Regions from separate parts of the Streptomyces sp. NPDC093097 genome, predicted to be linked through region 3. Evidence: riboswitches for the same ligand, from Rfam matches in the RefSeq annotation. Region 3 holds a riboswitch; each other region holds the start of a gene.
What was found. Region 3 has a riboswitch for magnesium ahead of mgtE (magnesium transporter). Riboswitches for the same ligand answer to the same signal wherever they lie in the genome.
Positions count from the first base shown of each region.

Region 1: it holds a riboswitch for magnesium, as region 3 does, so the genes downstream of both, ACIQE0_RS15540 (NRAMP family divalent metal transporter) here and mgtE (magnesium transporter) in region 3, are expected to answer to the same signal.
Region 2: it holds a riboswitch for magnesium, as region 3 does, so the genes downstream of both, ACIQE0_RS10545 (hypothetical protein) here and mgtE (magnesium transporter) in region 3, are expected to answer to the same signal.

Region 1 is NZ_JBIVOW010000007.1:327,600-332,840, reverse strand. It holds gene ACIQE0_RS15555 (nitrate/sulfonate/bicarbonate ABC transporter ATP-binding protein) at 1-1,131, shown strand, start outside; gene ACIQE0_RS15550 (ArsR/SmtB family transcription factor) at 1,169-1,588, opposite strand; gene ACIQE0_RS15545 (hypothetical protein) at 1,688-1,945, opposite strand; gene ACIQE0_RS15540 (NRAMP family divalent metal transporter) at 2,027-3,679, opposite strand; M-box (ykoK) riboswitch at 3,982-4,155, opposite strand; gene ACIQE0_RS15535 (SpoIIE family protein phosphatase) at 4,662-5,241, shown strand, end outside.
Region 2 is NZ_JBIVOW010000005.1:102,311-107,551, reverse strand. It holds gene ACIQE0_RS10550 (HAD-IC family P-type ATPase) at 1-2,334, opposite strand, end outside; M-box (ykoK) riboswitch at 3,020-3,198, shown strand; gene ACIQE0_RS10545 (hypothetical protein) at 3,451-3,750, shown strand; gene ACIQE0_RS10540 (MgtC/SapB family protein) at 3,784-4,500, opposite strand; partial or broken gene ACIQE0_RS10535 (transposase) at 4,789-5,241, shown strand, end outside.
Region 3 is NZ_JBIVOW010000001.1:316,207-321,447, reverse strand. It holds gene ACIQE0_RS01290 (alanine/glycine:cation symporter family protein) at 1-1,202, opposite strand, end outside; M-box (ykoK) riboswitch at 1,582-1,750, shown strand; gene mgtE (magnesium transporter) at 2,084-3,460, shown strand; gene ACIQE0_RS01280 (D-alanyl-D-alanine carboxypeptidase family protein) at 3,525-4,484, opposite strand; gene ACIQE0_RS01275 (cytochrome P450) at 4,694-5,241, opposite strand, start outside.

The DNA.
Region 1 (5,241 bases), on a different contig from region 3:
GCCAACCCGGGCAGCGCCATGGTGTTCCAGACGTTCGCCCTGCTGCCGTGGCTGACGGTGCAGCAGAACGTCGAACTCGGGCTGGAGGCCCGGGGGTTGCGCCGCGCCGAACGGGCCGCGGCGGCCCTCCAGGCGATCGACCTGATCGGGCTCGACGGCTTCGCCTCCGCCTACCCCAAGGAGCTGTCCGGCGGGATGCGCCAGCGCGTCGGCTTCGCCCGCGCCCTGGTCGTCGAGCCCGACGTGCTGATGATGGACGAGCCGTTCTCCGCCCTCGACGTGCTCACCGCCGAGAACCTCCGCGGCGAACTGCTGGAGCTGTGGGAATCGGGCCAGTTCCCCACCCGTGCCGTCGTCATGGTCACCCACAACATCGAGGAGGCGGTGCTGATGGCCGACCGCGTGGTGGTCCTCGACGCCCGGCCCGGCCCCCTCAAGGCCGTCTTCGACATACCGCTGGCGCGCCCCCGCGACCGCGGCGCGCCCGCGTTCGGCGCCCTCGTCGACCGCCTGTACGGCGTGATGACCGGCCGCGCCCAGGAACCCGGGCCCGCCCTGCTGGGCCGTCCCGGCCCTCAGGCCGGCGGCCCCGGGCGCCCCACCCCCGCCAACACCCCCTTGCCGCAGGCCGGGGTCGACGGGCTGGCCGGTCTCGCCGAGATCCTGGCCCGGCACGGCGACCGCTGCGAGCTGGCCGACCTGGCCGACGAACTCGGGCTGGAGGTCGACGACTTGCTCCCGATGGTCGACGCCCTGGAACTGCTCGGCTTCGCCGTCGTCCACGGCGGCGAGCTGCTGCTCACCCCGGAGGGCAGCGGCTTCGCCGACGCGGACGTCCAGGACTCCAAGAAGATCTTCGCCGGCGCGGTGCTCGACGCGGCCCCGCTGGTCCGGCTCATCGTCACCAGCCTCCAGCGCCGGGAGGGCACCCTGCGCGCCGGCTTCTTCCGCGACCTGCTCGCCCACCACTACACCGGCGAGCAGATCGCCCAGCAGTTGGAGACCGCCACCGACTGGGGCCGCTACGCCGCGCTCTTCACCTACGACGCCGGCCCCGAGCAGTACACCCTCGACGAGGGCGGGGCCGCTTGGGACGTCCGGCCGCCCCGCGCCGCGGCCCCCGCCGGCTGACCGGCCGACGCGCCGCGGCCCGGGACCGCAACGCCCGTCAGCCGCCCGGCGCCGGCCGCGGACGCAGCCGGCCGCGCACCGCGCCCCGGGCCACCACCGCCTCGTCCGCCGCGGCGGCTGCCACCGGAGCCCCCTCGGTGACGCCCGCCGCCGGCGGCGCCTGCGCCGCCACCACCGCGCCCTCCAGCAACGTGCGCACATGGTCGCCCGCGACCCGGTAGAAGATCCTGGTGCCCTCCCGGCGCGAGACCACCAGCCCCACCGCCCGCAGCCGCGCCAGATGCTGCGAGACCGCGGCGACATGCGCACCGACCAGCTCGGCCAACTGCCCCACCGCGTACTCGCGTTGGGTCAGCGCCCACAGCACCCGGAAACGCGTGGTGTCGGCGACGGCCTTCAGCACGGCGACGGCCTGCTCGGATCTCTGGTCGGCATCGGGTGGGACTTGGGCATCCATGAAGGGAGTTTAACGACTGGCGCCCGCAGACAGCACGGGCCGGAAGACCTCTGTCCGCGCTGCCGGATGCCGGTGTCCGGTGCCGGTGTCCGGTGCCGGTCACGCCTCGGGCCGCCACCGGGCCTCCAGTCGGCGCCGCCCGTCGGGATCGGTGACGGTGTGCCAGTGGGCGCGCGGCCGCCGGGGAGTGCGCCGCGCCGCCTGCCGACGGACGGGCGGCGTCGCCACCGCGTGCAGCGCGGGACTGTCGGCGGCGCCCCGGGCGATGCGCGCGACGACTTCGCGCAGGACGGTCCGCAGGGCCGGTCCCGCGGACGGCCGCAGCGGACGGATGTGGATCGCGGACAGTACGGACATGACGCACTCACCTCCGTGCGGATGACTGGCCTCCGGGGCGGCGGTCGGTGGGCGCGCCGCCCCGGAGGCGGTCCGTGGCGCTCAGTGCCCCAGGGCGAGTTGGACGATGCGGACGGCGACCAGGACCATGGCGGCCAGCAGGTAGGTCCGCAGGGCGGTGAGGCCCACCTTGCGTCCGGTGGAGAGGATCGGCTTGGGCAGGTGGTCGAGCGGCGGCATCCGCCAGTCCTCCTTGCCCGTGCGGTCCACGGGCGTGGCCAGGGCCCAGCCCTTGCGGCGCCGGCGGGCCTCGGCGTAACCGAGGGCGAGGATGCCGGCGACGCCGCAGACGCCCATGATGTCCAGGATCGCGTCCGAGCTGATGTGGGGGAAGAGCACGGCGGCGGTCAGGATGATGGACAGGGCGACCAGGACGGCCACGACGACGGACGTGAAGGCGTTCATCGCCCGCCCGTTGACCCACGGGCCGAGTACCGCCTTGTCGTTGCAGAGCAGCAGCAGGAAGACCGAGGCGGAGGGCAGCAGCACCCCGGCCAGGGTCTGGACGCCCTCGGTGAGCAGGCCGAGCGGGGAGCCGGGGATGACCACGATGACCGCGGCGGCCAGGATGAGCCCGGCGAAGACGGCGTAGAAGCCCTTGGCGCTCCGCACGCCCCGGTGCAGCGAGTGCTTCAGGCCCATCACGTCGCCGATGGCGTAGGCGGTGGACAGGGAGACGGCGGAGGCGCCGATGATGGAGGCGTCCAGCAGCGCGATGGCGAACAGCACCCCGGCGGTGCGGCCGGCGTACTTCGTGAGGCCGGCGGCCACGTCCTCGGCGTCGGTGAAGTGGCCGAACTCGCCGTGCCCGGCGAACGCGGCGGCGCAGAAGCCCATCATCGCGGCGGCGCCGACCACCACCACCACGATACCCAACCACAGGTCGGCCTTCTCGTAGCCCATGAAGCGCGGGGTGATGCGCTTGTCGATGACGTAGGACTGCTGGAAGAACAGCTGCCACGGGGCGACGGTGGTCCCCACGATGGCGATGATCAGCAGCATCACGTCCGAGAGCTGGGAGTGCTGCGGCAGGCCCGGGACGACGAAGTCGTGCGCCATCTGCGCGGCCGGCGGGTGCACCAGGAAGTAGATCGGCACCAGCAGCAGCGATCCGGCGCACAGGGCGATGGCGGTGCGTTCGAACCGGCGGAACGAGCCGGTCGACGCGGCCAGCACCACGATCACCGCCGCCAGCAGCACGCTCGGCACCTTCGGCAGCCCGAGGTAGCCGACCGCCAGGGTGATGCCGATGAACTCGGTGACGATGGTGAGGGCGTTGAGGAGGAACAGGTCGATGACCGAGAACGCGCCCCAGAACTTCCCGAACCGCTCCAGGATCAGCCGGGCGTGCCCGACCCCGGTGACGGCGCCCAGCCGGAGCACCATCTCCTGGTTGACGTAGAGCACCGGCACGAGCAGCAGCAGCGTCCACAGCAGGCTGGTGCCGTAGTTCTGGCCGGCCTGTGTGTAGGTGCCGAAGGCGCCGGCGTCGTTGTCGCCGACCATCACGATCAGGCCCGGGCCGACGATCGCGAGCAGGGTCTTGAGCTTGGCGGACAGGCCGCGGCGGGGCGCGGTGTCGTCGTGCCTGATGGTGCCGAGCGCACCGCGGATGTCGCCGACGTGCGCGTCGTCGAGGACCGCGGAGGCGGGCTTCGGGGCGGGCGGGGCGGTGGTGGTGGACAGATCGGTCATGACAGCCTCCCGGTCCCCCGGTCTGGGGGAGGTTCGGGGCACGCGGCAGCACCGTTCCGCGGGCGGGCGGCCCGCGCCCGGGCGGCATGGAGCCGCACCGGTGCGGACTGCTACGGGGCGCGGAAGCGGGCGCGGGGAAGAGGGGTGTTATCGCGTGCCGGAGGTCAACGAGGACATGCGGATGCGGGGCCGACTGTGGCCCGGACTACTGCAATGGCCGTCCATGTCTCTCGCCTCCTCACGGCCGGGGCGCCAAGGGCGCCATGACGGACACGTCAAGGAGCGGACCGGCCGCATGGGCCGGCTCACCCCAACTCGTCAGAGCTTTGGCACTCCACGGCGTAATCCCCTTGCCGGGGCAGCCACTTGGGGTCACCCCTTAATCCGGGGAGACCTGTCCTGAACCTGGGCGTCTCTCGACGTCGTGGGGTCAGTGGCCTGTGTCCGTGCAGACGCCTCACCGAACGAGGTGCCTTCGAATTTCTCGAACGTCCAGCAGCATACCGACCTACTTGCGCATCGACGCAAGTACTTGACCGAACCTTGACGCCGGCACACACCGACGAACCCGGCGCGCACACCGCACGGTTGGACCTCCACGCAGGTCAACTGCCCCTCATTGTCCGGGAGTTGATCGTCGTTTCCTGGCACGCCGTCATGCGCCGGGAGCCCCCGGCGGGGCCCACGCCTCCACGGAACGGGCCCGAGCCGCCCGCTCCCCTCCCCCGCACGGGCCGCCGGCCTCGCCGCGCGGGCCCGCCACGGCCAGGCACCCCGCACCGGCCGCGGCCCCGGGCGTCCGGCGGGCGCGACGCGACGGAGCGCGCTCAGCACGAAGGGCCGCCCGGTCACTGTGGGTAGTGGGCCGCCCGGTGTCCGTCCACGGGCGGGCTCGCCCCGTCGGCAGGCGGGCCGGCCGGAAGGCGCCCGCACGGGGCAAGCAGGGCGGCAGGCCCGCCCGGGGAGTGTTAGAAATAGCAGCATGGCCGCAGGGTCCGGCCGCTACCGGCGCACAAGAGGACGGTCACTGACCGAACGACGCCCGCAGAGCGTCGCGGGGCAAGTCTTCCTGCTCCAGCTCACCGTGGGACTGCTGATCGTCCTGGTCGCTCTGGCGGCGCTGCTGCTGACCTCGCGGCACGACGCCGAGCAGGCGGCCCGCAGCCGCTCGGTGGCCGTCGCGGAGACCTTCGCCCACTCCCCCGGGCTCACGGCCGCGCTGCGGTCCCCCGATCCGGCGAAGGAGCTGCAGCCCCTCACCGAGGCGGCCCGGAACCGCGCGGGCGTCGACTTCATCGTCGTGCTCGACACCCATGGCGTCCGGTACACGCACCCGCAGCCCGGGCAGATCGGCAAGCAGTTCATCGGCAACATCGGTCCCGCGCTGGCCGGCCGGGTGCAGATCGAGAACGTGACCGGCCCGCTCGGCCACGAGGTGCAGGCCGTGGTCCCGGTCACCGATCCGCACGGCTCGGTGGTGGGCCTGGTGTCCGCGGGGATGAAGGTGGCGAGCGTCAGCCGCGCCATCGCCGGCCATCTCCCGGTGATCTTCGGGATCAGCG
Region 2 (5,241 bases), on a different contig from region 3:
GGCCGTCTGTCGCTGCCCCACCGAGAGTTCCGCCAGGGCCCGTTCGGCACGCAACCGCTGTACCCCGCCCACCACGGCGTTCATTCCCAACGCCCCGGTGACCAGGAGCGCATCCACGCTGGAGCCGAGAACGGCCGAGGCCGCCGCGCCGACCGCGAGTACGGGGGTGAGCGGGTCATCAAGTTCCGCGCGCACGGCCGTGACCAAGGACATTGTCATGCGTGCCGGGGCGAAGAGTGGCAGTTGGGTTGCGGCGTCCGTGCGTGTGCGCAGCCTGGCCAGCACGGTGGGTGTGCTCCGGGGGGTGTTGGCGAGGCGGGAGAGCGCCTCGTCGGGTTGCAGGGCGTGCCAGGGCACGCGGGGTCCCGGGCGGGGCACTTGGCGGCTGATCACACCGTAGGCGGCTCTCCACCCCGAGTACAGGGCGGCGCCGGCAGCGGCGTTGACGGGGCTGAGCCGGACCCCGGCCGGGAGCAGCAGACGGCGGGCGGGCGAGCCTCCCGTGACCACCAAGAGACCGGACAACGCTGCCCCCGACTGGGCGAGTACCTTGGAGCGAGCGCTTACGGCCCGTGCGGCGGGCACGGCTGCCAGCAACCGCCACACCCCCTCAAGGCCGTTCATCGCAAGGACGTCGGCACCCCAGACCACGGCGCTGCGCTCGTCGGTGACGGACACGGCGAGGTCACCGGCCAGCAGCCCCTCAAGCACCTCATGGCTTTTGGTGTCCTCGTGGCCGATCCGCGTCAGGGTTGCCACCACGCTGCCGTCCTGCTGGAGCTCGCGCACGACCTCCGCCAGCGGCCGCTCGGGGGCGACGACGGTGTCCGCCAGCGCGGCGAAGTCGCCGAGCGAGGGGTCATCCACCATCACGACGTTCAGACCGGCCCGGCGGGCGGCGTCCAGCACTGCCTCGGCGAGCGGGTCGAGCTCCCACCCGACGAGCACCGTGCCGACGTCCTCCCCGCCCGCGGACGCGACCATCGAAGCGGCGTCCGGTGATTCGCGGTCGGACGTCAAACGCAGGCTCAGTGCCGCAGAGTTGACGTCGTCCGCTGCTGACTCGGCGCCGCGCAGTGCCGCGGTCGCGGCGTGCCAGAGCCGGTCGTGGTCCCACGAAGACGGGCCCGGGTCGACATCGAGGACCACCCGCCGCCGCCCGCGCAGCGCGCTGGGGTGGAGAACGACTGTGTCCACGAGCTCCAGTTGGCACAGCCGTTCAACGCTGCGGACCAGCACGTCGCCCTGGGCCAGGGCGCTGCCCAGAGCGGCCGTGAAGACCGCCGGGCCGTAGCGTGCCGCCTTGGGCGACCCGGCCAGGACCGCTTCCGCGGCACCGGCCAGGCTACGGGTGAACACCAGCGTCGCGGCCGCCCCCACCAGGCTGCCGGTGACCGCGGTGTCGGCGTACTCCTCGCCCGGATTCCGTCGCAGTCCTGGCCTGGGCAGCCCGGATCCGGACAGGCTCGCCCGGTCCGGAGTGCACAGGCTGTCGTGCGCGGCGTCGAACGCAGCAGCCCGGGCCAACGCCTCCACCAACTGGCCTGTTCGCACGGCACCGTCCAGCACGAGCGCGGTCGGCGACTGACCCAGGCCGTGTGAGGTGGCGTTGACCGCGGCCAAGACCAGGTCCGTGCCGGTCGCGCCGAGCCGGCGGCGCAGCAGCCCCCGCACCCGGGAGTCCTCCCGCAGCAACGTCACCGCCGCGGTGACCAGCCGCGGCGACTTCTGCAACCGCATCACCTGCGCCGTCAGCGCCGTGGCGATTCCCGCCGCGTCACAGGCCAGGATGACAGCCGCGGCCCGCACCTCACCGACGCCTCCCGGATGCACCAGGCAGAGCTCGTCGCTGCCACCGGAGTCCTCCAGCCCGTACCGGGTGGCCAACTCCTTCGCCCGGCGCTCCACCGCGCCGACCACACCCTCCTCCGTCACCCGCACCACCAACCGGGACAGACCGCTGTCCCAGTAGGCGAGAAGCACGTCAGGCTGCTCCAGCAAGGCGGCCGCTACCTTCTGCGCGGCCTCCTCCAGCGTCAGCGCGGCGGTGGCTTCGGGGCGCGGCTGCAACGGCAGTTGGAGCCGGCTGCCGGCGCGCCAGCGACCATCGCTGGGAACAAGCGCGCTACGGGCCACCCGCGCCACGCGCACAGCCGTCGCCGATGCCTCGGCCGCTCCGTCCGCCGCAGTGCGCACACCGGCCGACGCCAGCTCGGCCGTCCCGCGCCTCAGCACGTCGACCGGTTCAGCCAGACGAGCCACGGCCCGTCCCGGAAGGGCGAGTACGGGCCCAAGACCGGCCACGGGTAAGCCGGTTAACAAACGCAGAACCACTGTCCTACTCTCATGAGACGTCCACACCCGTCATGACCAGGTGCGGAGAAGGGACACTGCGCCCGGGACGGCCGGGCAACCGACGACTACTGTCCGGCCGTCAGCCGGCCGTCTGGCCCAAGGGCTCTTCGACGTCGATCGGCACCGCACCATCGCGCCGCCGCCCCTGGGATGACGGGCTCTTTGACGCGCCCTTCGCCCGCTTCGGGGAAGCGGCGGCAACCACAGACGAACCCTGCCGCTCACCGGTCGGCGCGGCGTGCGCCCCACCGTTCTTGGGACGCTGCTGCGTCAGCCACACCGCCGCGGCACCTGCCACCGCAACCGGCCACTCGACGAGCCCCGCCACACCCAGGAGGCCCGCACCGGCATACACCGCGGTCCGCCGTGCCCGAGGAGACACCGAACCGACCACGTCCAACGTCCCGTTCACGGCACCCCTCACCAGGCGGGCACCGGGCACGCGGTCCAACACCGCCCACACCGCTCCCAACGGGCCGGACCCTCCGGCCGGCAGCGACGAGGACGAAGGCGGTATATGGGCGCTCTCACTCATGACATCTCCTGTTCCAGGTAAGGACACGGTTTCCATTCAAACCGGCCCACTGGCGTTAACCTGCGCCGCTCCGAGTTTCCCCAAACGCGTCTTGACAGCACCCCTGCGCCTTCGTGATTCTCGATGCGTACAGCACCTCGTTGGGCGAGGCGTCTGCGCGGACACAGGCCACTGACCCCAAACGTCGAGAGACGCCCCGGGGCAGGACAGCTCACCCCGGATTAAGGGGTGCGCCCAAGTGGCTACCCGGCCAACCTCGGCCAGGATTACGCCGCGCAGTGCTGAAACCGCGACGAGAGAGGTGCCTTCCCGCGTCGCGGAGGCTCCTCGGCCCATACCAGGCACCCACGAGTGCCCAGGCCGCGAGGAGGTGAGGGGCTTGAGTCCCTGGCATAGTCCGGAACCCGCTTCCAGCCCAACTCACCCATCAGCACCCACCCGTCGCTGACACCGCCACCGACGCCCACCCCATTGCCACCCTGCCTGCAGGGTTCCCAGGCACGCCGTGCGGTGGTCCGTGCGCCCGTCCGCGACCGGGTACGTCCTGCTTGGAGACCGCCGTGCGCATCCAACTGACGTGGCCGAACGCTGCCAACGCCTGCCTCACCCTCACCTTCGCCCTACCCGACCTCAGCTCCGACTCGCTCCGCCCCACCCTGCAGCGGGTGTTGACCTACGCAGGGCCCCTCCTCGCCGGCGCGGCCGACGCCGCCGGCGCGGGCCTGCTCGCCCGCCTGATACTCCCGCTGGCCGTCCACATCGTGCAGCAGACACTCGAGAGCGATGCACGAATCTCAGAACACGGCCCCGACGAAACCCCGTTCCCCATGCAGGTCGGACACGTCCCAAAGCTCGCGTGAGCCCGTGCAACGAACGCGTTCACCGATACGCGACTACCGCCGTGGTGCTCCCCCGCGTCCCCAGCCGGTGAAGAAGCGTCGGAACCGGCGGTGGGGCGCCTCGTCGGCAGGGAAGTCGCCCTCGCTCTCGTCCGAGTGGCCGATCGCGGTCCAGCTCACCGCGGAGACCGCAGGCTCCAACGACAGCCGGCTGACGGCAGCTTCCAGAAGGGAGTCATCACGACGCTCCGTGGTGAGCTCCGCGGCGACCGTGACCTTCCCCGCCTGCGCGTCGCGGCTGAACACCGAGTGCAGCTGGAAGCCTGGCCCGGCGAGGGCCTGGACGATCAGGGCCCTGATGTGCGCCTCCTCCTGCTCTCTGCACACCGCCTCGAAGTAGTAGTCGGTGGTGATCTCCGCGCCGCCGCGCGGCTCCCGGTCCAAACGCCGGCCCAGCGGCCGCAGCAGCAGGTTGGCGCCCAACACGGTGACCGTCCCGAGGCCCGCCAGGACGTACAGACCCGTACCGGCCAGGGGACCCACCGCTGCCGAACACCACAGCGTGGCCGCGGTGTTGAGTCCGCGCACGCTCAACCCGTCCCGGATGATGACACCGGCTCCGAGGAAGCCGATACCGGAGACGATCTGGGACGCGACCCGAGAACCGTCGTAGCCGACGGTACTGGTGGCCTGGGTGAAGCCGTAGTTGGACAACAGGACGAAGAGCGCCGACCCGGCGGCCACCAGCGCATTCGTCCGCAGCCCGGCCATCCTGGCCCGCTACTGCCGCTCCAGGCCAATGACGGCACCGAAGCCGAGCCCGGCGATGACGTTGTCCACCAACGGCCACTCATCGATGACGGCCATGATCCGCTCCCCTCACCCTTGACACCTTTCCCGTACTAGCTCCTATATCGGCGACTCACCGCCAGATACTGAACCGTTGGACATACCTCGGGCTCGCCTCCACAGCCCGTTCGCCATGAACGGCGACATGGCTCGATGGAACGACGCAAAGGCCAGGGTCTTCCCACGATCCCAGCTCCACCTGATAGCCGGCCTATCGACGCGTATCTGGACGACGAGCGGTTCGTCGCCCCACAGCGCGTAGTACTCGCCGAAAGGCTGGGGCGGCCGTCTATCCCGGTCGAGACGCCGGTGCGGCTGCTATATCTCAAGCACCGCTATCAGCTCGGATGCGAGACGCTGTGCCGTGAGGTGACGGACTCCTTGAGCTGGAGGCGGTTCTGCCGGATCCCACTGACGTCCTAGGTCGCACCCGACCACCTTGATCAAGCTGATGCCGCAGCCGGATGCACACCGTCGAGCAGCTCAACGCCACGCTGCTGACAAGCTGCTGCGATGCCGCAAGCCGTGCATCGACATCATGGTGATCGAAGCCGATATCGACCACCCCACAGACGCTGATCTGCTGGAGCACGGGGTACGCAAGCTTGGCCGGCAAGTGCGGCGGATCAAGGCTGTGGGTGCGGCCAGGCGCACGTCCTTCCG
Region 3 (5,241 bases):
GGGAACCAGGGCATGACCGTCTCGAATGCCGCCGAGGTCAGCTCCACCCCCTCGGCCTTGCCTGATTTCCGCGCTTCGGCGTACATCGGGGGGTTGGCGACGATGATGGCCAGAGCGGTCATCGTGCACACGATGACGGTGTCGATGAACGGGCCGAGCATCGAGACCAGGCCGCCGGAGGCGGGATGCCGGGTCTTGGCGGCGGCCTGAACGATCGGGGCCGAGCCCAGGCCGGCCTCGTTGGAGAAGGCGGCGCGGGTGAATCCCACCACCATGATGCCGATCAGGCCGCCGGCGCCCGCCTCCATGCTGAAGGCATCCGTGACGATGAGCCTGACGGCACCGGGCATGGCCCCCGCGTTCGCGGCGAGTACCACCAGGCAGCCCGCCACGTACACGATCGCCATGACCGGGACCAGTTTGCCGACCACCGCTCCCAGCCGTTTGGCGCCGCCCAGCAGAATCAGACCGATGACCGCGGCGATAGCCAGGCCGATACCCAGCCCCGCACCGGGGCTGCCGAGCACACCGTCCTCGCCGCCGGTCACGGAGCGCAACTGCGCGAGGGTCTGGTTCACCTGGAACATGTTGCCGCCGGCCAGACCGAACACGATGATGATCGGCGCGAACACGGCAGCCATCACCCGGCCCAGGCCCGCATACCCGCGGTCGGCCAGACCTCGGCGCAAGTAGTGCATGGGTCCGCCGGAGACACTGCCGTCCTCGTGCACGACGCGGTATTTCACGCCCAGGGTGCATTCAGCGAACTTGAGCGCCATGCCGAGCAGTCCGCACACGATCATCCAGAAGGTGGCACCGGGCCCGCCCACGGTCACCGCCACTGCGACACCGGCGATGTTGCCGAGCCCGACAGTGCCGGCGCACGCGGCCATCAGCGCCTGGAACTGGGTCACTTCGCCGGGCGCGTCGGCATCCGCGCCCTTGCCGCTCCGTTTGACGATCTCATAGGCGGTCTTGAAGCCGCGGAACTGGATCGCACCGAGGTAGGCGGTGAAGACCACGCCTCCCACCAGCAGCCACAGCACGATGAGAGGGATACCGGCACCGGCGATATCCACCTCGTAGAAGATGACTTTGTGGACCAGATCAGTGACCGGCTGGACGACGTGGTTCACGGCGTCCTCTATGCCCGACAGCCCCCCACCGGAGGCCAGCACACTGGGCGCGGTTTCATGCTGCATGGGGAAGGGCCTCCTGCGAGAGCGGACTTAAGGATCCACGCGGGTGAGGTAAAGGTTTGGATAAGTCTCAGTTCTGTCCCGGGAGGTCAGTAGGGACTTTCGTCCTGTCTATTCGGGGACTTAAGACCAAGCCTTCGGGTCACGTCCGCCCGTCCGCCGACGGAATCGAGTGACGAAACCGCCGACGGGGCCACGCGAGGGTGAGCTGTATTTGATTCCAGGGGCCGGACCCGGCTACCCGGGCACCCCGGCACCCGGCCTCACCAGCCCCGATGGCGGTGACGCCACGCCTGTGACCACCGGAATTTCCGCACCTCGATCACATTAATCTTGGTGAGGACTTGACTGATTCCTTGCGCGCTTTGTAGCGTCCCTTACGCATGCACCTCGCTAGGTGAGGCGTCTGCACGGACATAGGCCACTGACCCCAAACGTCGAAAGACGCCCCGGTTCAGGACAGCTCTTCCCGGTCTAAGGGTTGAGCCCAAGTGGCTCCCGCAAAGCGGGCACGCCGTGCAGTGCCAAAGCTCTGTCGAGAGAGGTGCCAGGGCTCCATACGAGGGCCCCTATCCGCCTCCGCGTGTGTTTCCGCGGCGCCCCCGTGCGCCTTGAGCAGCAGGAGGTGACGACATGCGAAAAGGCTCCGCCAGTTCCCAGAGCGGTGATTCGCCTTACGCCAGTACGCCGTCACCTGTGGCCAGCTGCTGATCACCGCTCGCCGGTACCCGTTCTCGGCAGTCCGTCGAGGCTGCCGAGAATTCTGACCGGGCACTTCCCGGTTTCCGCGCTGCCCGCTACATGGCAGTCGTCTCCACACGTAGGCCGAGCATGTCGCCATTTCGCTCGGTGCCCCTGCGGATGATTTCGAAAAAGGTCTTTTCATGAACCGCGAGGACATAGTCTTCCACGCCCGTGCCCTACTCGACCGGCCCGATGCCGACGCGTTCGCAAGGCTGATGCGCAGCGCGCCGCCGGCCGACGTCGCCGACGCCCTGCGCGACAGCCCACCGAAGCAGGTGGCCGCCCTCCTGGCACCGGTTCCGGCCAAGGCCCAGGCCCGCCTGTTCGTTGAACTTCCGGACGTGCAGCAGGACGCCGTCCTGGCCGAGATGCCGCCTGCCGCGGTGGTGCCGCTGGTGTCCGCGCTGCCCTCCGACGAGCGGGCCGACCTGTACAACCGGCTCAGCCCGGACGGACAGCGCCGGCTGCTGCCGTCCCTGGCCCAGGCCGAACGCGACGACATGCTGCACCTCGCGCGCTATCCGGAAGGCACCGCGGGCGCGGCCGTCACCTCCCAGTACGCCACCGTCCCCGCGGGCACGACCGTGGCCAACGCCCTGCGCGCGGTCCGCGCCACGGCACCGGACAAGGAGACCATCTACGTGGTCTACGTCCTCGATGGCACGGGCCATCTGCGCGGCACCGTCTCCCTGCGTGACCTCGTCCTGGCTGCCGACAACGCCTCGGTCGACCAGCTGATGCGCCCCGACCCCGTCACCGTGCACGCCGACGACCCTGACGAGAAGGCCGCCGAGTGCATCCGCCGGTACGACCTGCTGGCCGTCCCCGTGCTCAACGAGGACAACCGCATGATCGGCATCGTCACCGTGGACGACGCCATGGACATCGACCACGAGCAGGACGCCACCCAACTCGCCCGCTACGGCGGCACCTCCGCCCTGGGCGGGCCCGACCTCGACCTGCGCGCGTCACCGCTGCGCCGGATCTTCGGTGTCCGGGTGTTCTGGCTCGGCATCCTCACCGTGTTCGGCCTGGTCACCAGCACCTTCGTCGCAGCTCAGGAGGACATGCTCCAAGAGGTCATCGTCCTGGCGGCCTTCATCGCCCCCATCGTCGACATGGGCGGCAACACCGGGAGCCAGGCCGCCACTCTCGTCCTCCGCTCCATGGCGCTGGGCCAACTGCGCCCGGGGTGGCGGGACATCTGGTTCGTGACGAGGCGAGAGCTCGGTGTGGCTGCGGGGCTCGGAGCGGTGATCGCCATACTGGAGGTGGCCCTCGCCTACTTCGCCAAGGGAGGACTTGACGCAGGCGTCCTCGCCACCGTCGGCCTGAGCATGCTGGTGTGCACCGTCCTGGGCGGCGTCATCGGTGGCCTCCTCCCCTTTGTCGCGCGCCGCATCGGCACCGACCCCGCCACGCTCAGCGCACCGTTGATCACCTCGGTGATGGACCTGATCGGCGTGTTCGTCTACTTCGGCTTCGCCTACCTGTTCCTCGGCAATCTTCTGGCCTGAGCAGAGCCGTAGGACACGCACCGCGAAGTGCCGGCGGCTTGCCGGCGAGGCCGGCCGGTGCCTGCTAGGGCGTGTCTTCAGCGGGGCCGGTGTCGTCGGCGACCGGGCTGGGGTGGTTGACATGGTCGAAGCCCCAGTCCAACAGCGAGCCGGCCTCCTTGTAGACGCCGTTGGTCTCGCCCGATTGAGGGTTGAGCACAGTGGCGATGAGGGTGTGGCCGTTGCGGCGGGCGGCGGCGATGAGGGTGTTGCCGGCCTTGCTGGTGTAGCCGTTCTTGACGCCGATCATCCCGGGGTAGCGGGCCATGCCGTGCGAGCCGACCAGCAGCCGGTTGGTGTTCTCGATCTGGACGCTGTCAGCGCCGCCCTCGGGGAACCTGGCGCGGAGGGTGGAGCAGTAGCGGGCGAACTGCTCGTCGGCGAGGCCGGCGCGGGCGAAGGCCGTCAGGTCGGCGGCGGACGACACCTGGCCGGGGGTGTCGTAGCCGTCCGGGGACTTGACCGTGGTGTTGCGGGCGCCGAGCCGGTTGGCGGTCTGCTGCATCTCCCGGGCGGTGGCCGACCAGCCGCCGTTCATGGCGGCGAGGACGTGCACCGCGTCGTTGCCGGAGCGCAGGAAGACGCCGCGCCAGAGATCGGCGACGGTGTAGCGGCCGCCCTCGTGGACGCCGACGACGCTGCTGCCGGCGCCGAGGCCGGCGAGGTCGCCGGCGCTGACCTCGCGTACGCGGTCGGCGGGGAACTTGGGCAGCACGGTGACGGCGAAGAGGGTCTTGAGGGTGCTGGCCGGGGCGAGTCTGCGGTGCGGGTTCTTGGCGGCCAGCACGGTGCCGGTGTCCGCATCGGTGACCATCCAGGCCAGGGCGCTGAGACCGCCGGGCGCCTGCCGGGTGGCGGCCGCGATCTGACGGTCCGTCGGCGCGGCGGGACGGGCATCGGCTGGTGCCGGCGCCAGGGACACTCCGGCGGCGGCGATCAGCGCCAGCACACCTGCCTTCTTGGGGACGAGCGCGTCAAATGCCATGGGGTCACGCTAAGGAGGGCGGGCGGGGTGCGCAGTGCGGATGCGCCAGATGAGCCACGAAGGTGGTGATGCGGGTGATGTGACGGGTCGTAAGGGAGCGCAACAGAAGGACCCGCCCGGTGCGACGGGGGATGCACACCGGGCGGGTCACAGCACTTTTCTACCGCATCACTGAACGGTTACGCATCAAAAACGTGTGCGCTCTCGGATTACCAGGCCACGGGCAGCGAAATCAGGCCACGTACCCGGATCGTCCGGCGGTGTCGTACTTCGTCCCGGGGGATGTCGAGGCGCAGCCCCGGGAAACGGCTGATGAGGGCGTCGATCGCAATCTCCGTCTCCATGCGGGCGAGCGGGCCGCCGATGCAGTAGTGGATGCCGTGGCCCAGGGCGAGGTGGCCGGAGCGGGCGCGGGTCGGGTCGAACCGGTCCGGGTCGGGGAAGCGGTCCGGGTCGCGGTTGGCGGACGCGAGGGAGAGCAGCACGCTCTCACCCGCGGGGATGCGGACGCCGCCGATCTCCACGTCCTCGACGGGGAAGCGGCGGATGGCCAGGGAGGCCGGTCCGTCGTAGCGGAGGAACTCGTCCACGGTGGTGGGCAGTTCGGCTGGATTTCGGCGCAACGCGGTGAGCCGTTCGGGGTGGTCGAGGAGGGCGAGGACGGCGTTACCGATGAGCTGGACGGTGTTCTCGTAGCCGGCGAAGAGGATGAGAAAGGCCAGGGAGGTCAGTTCGTCCTCGGTGAGGCGGTCGGTAC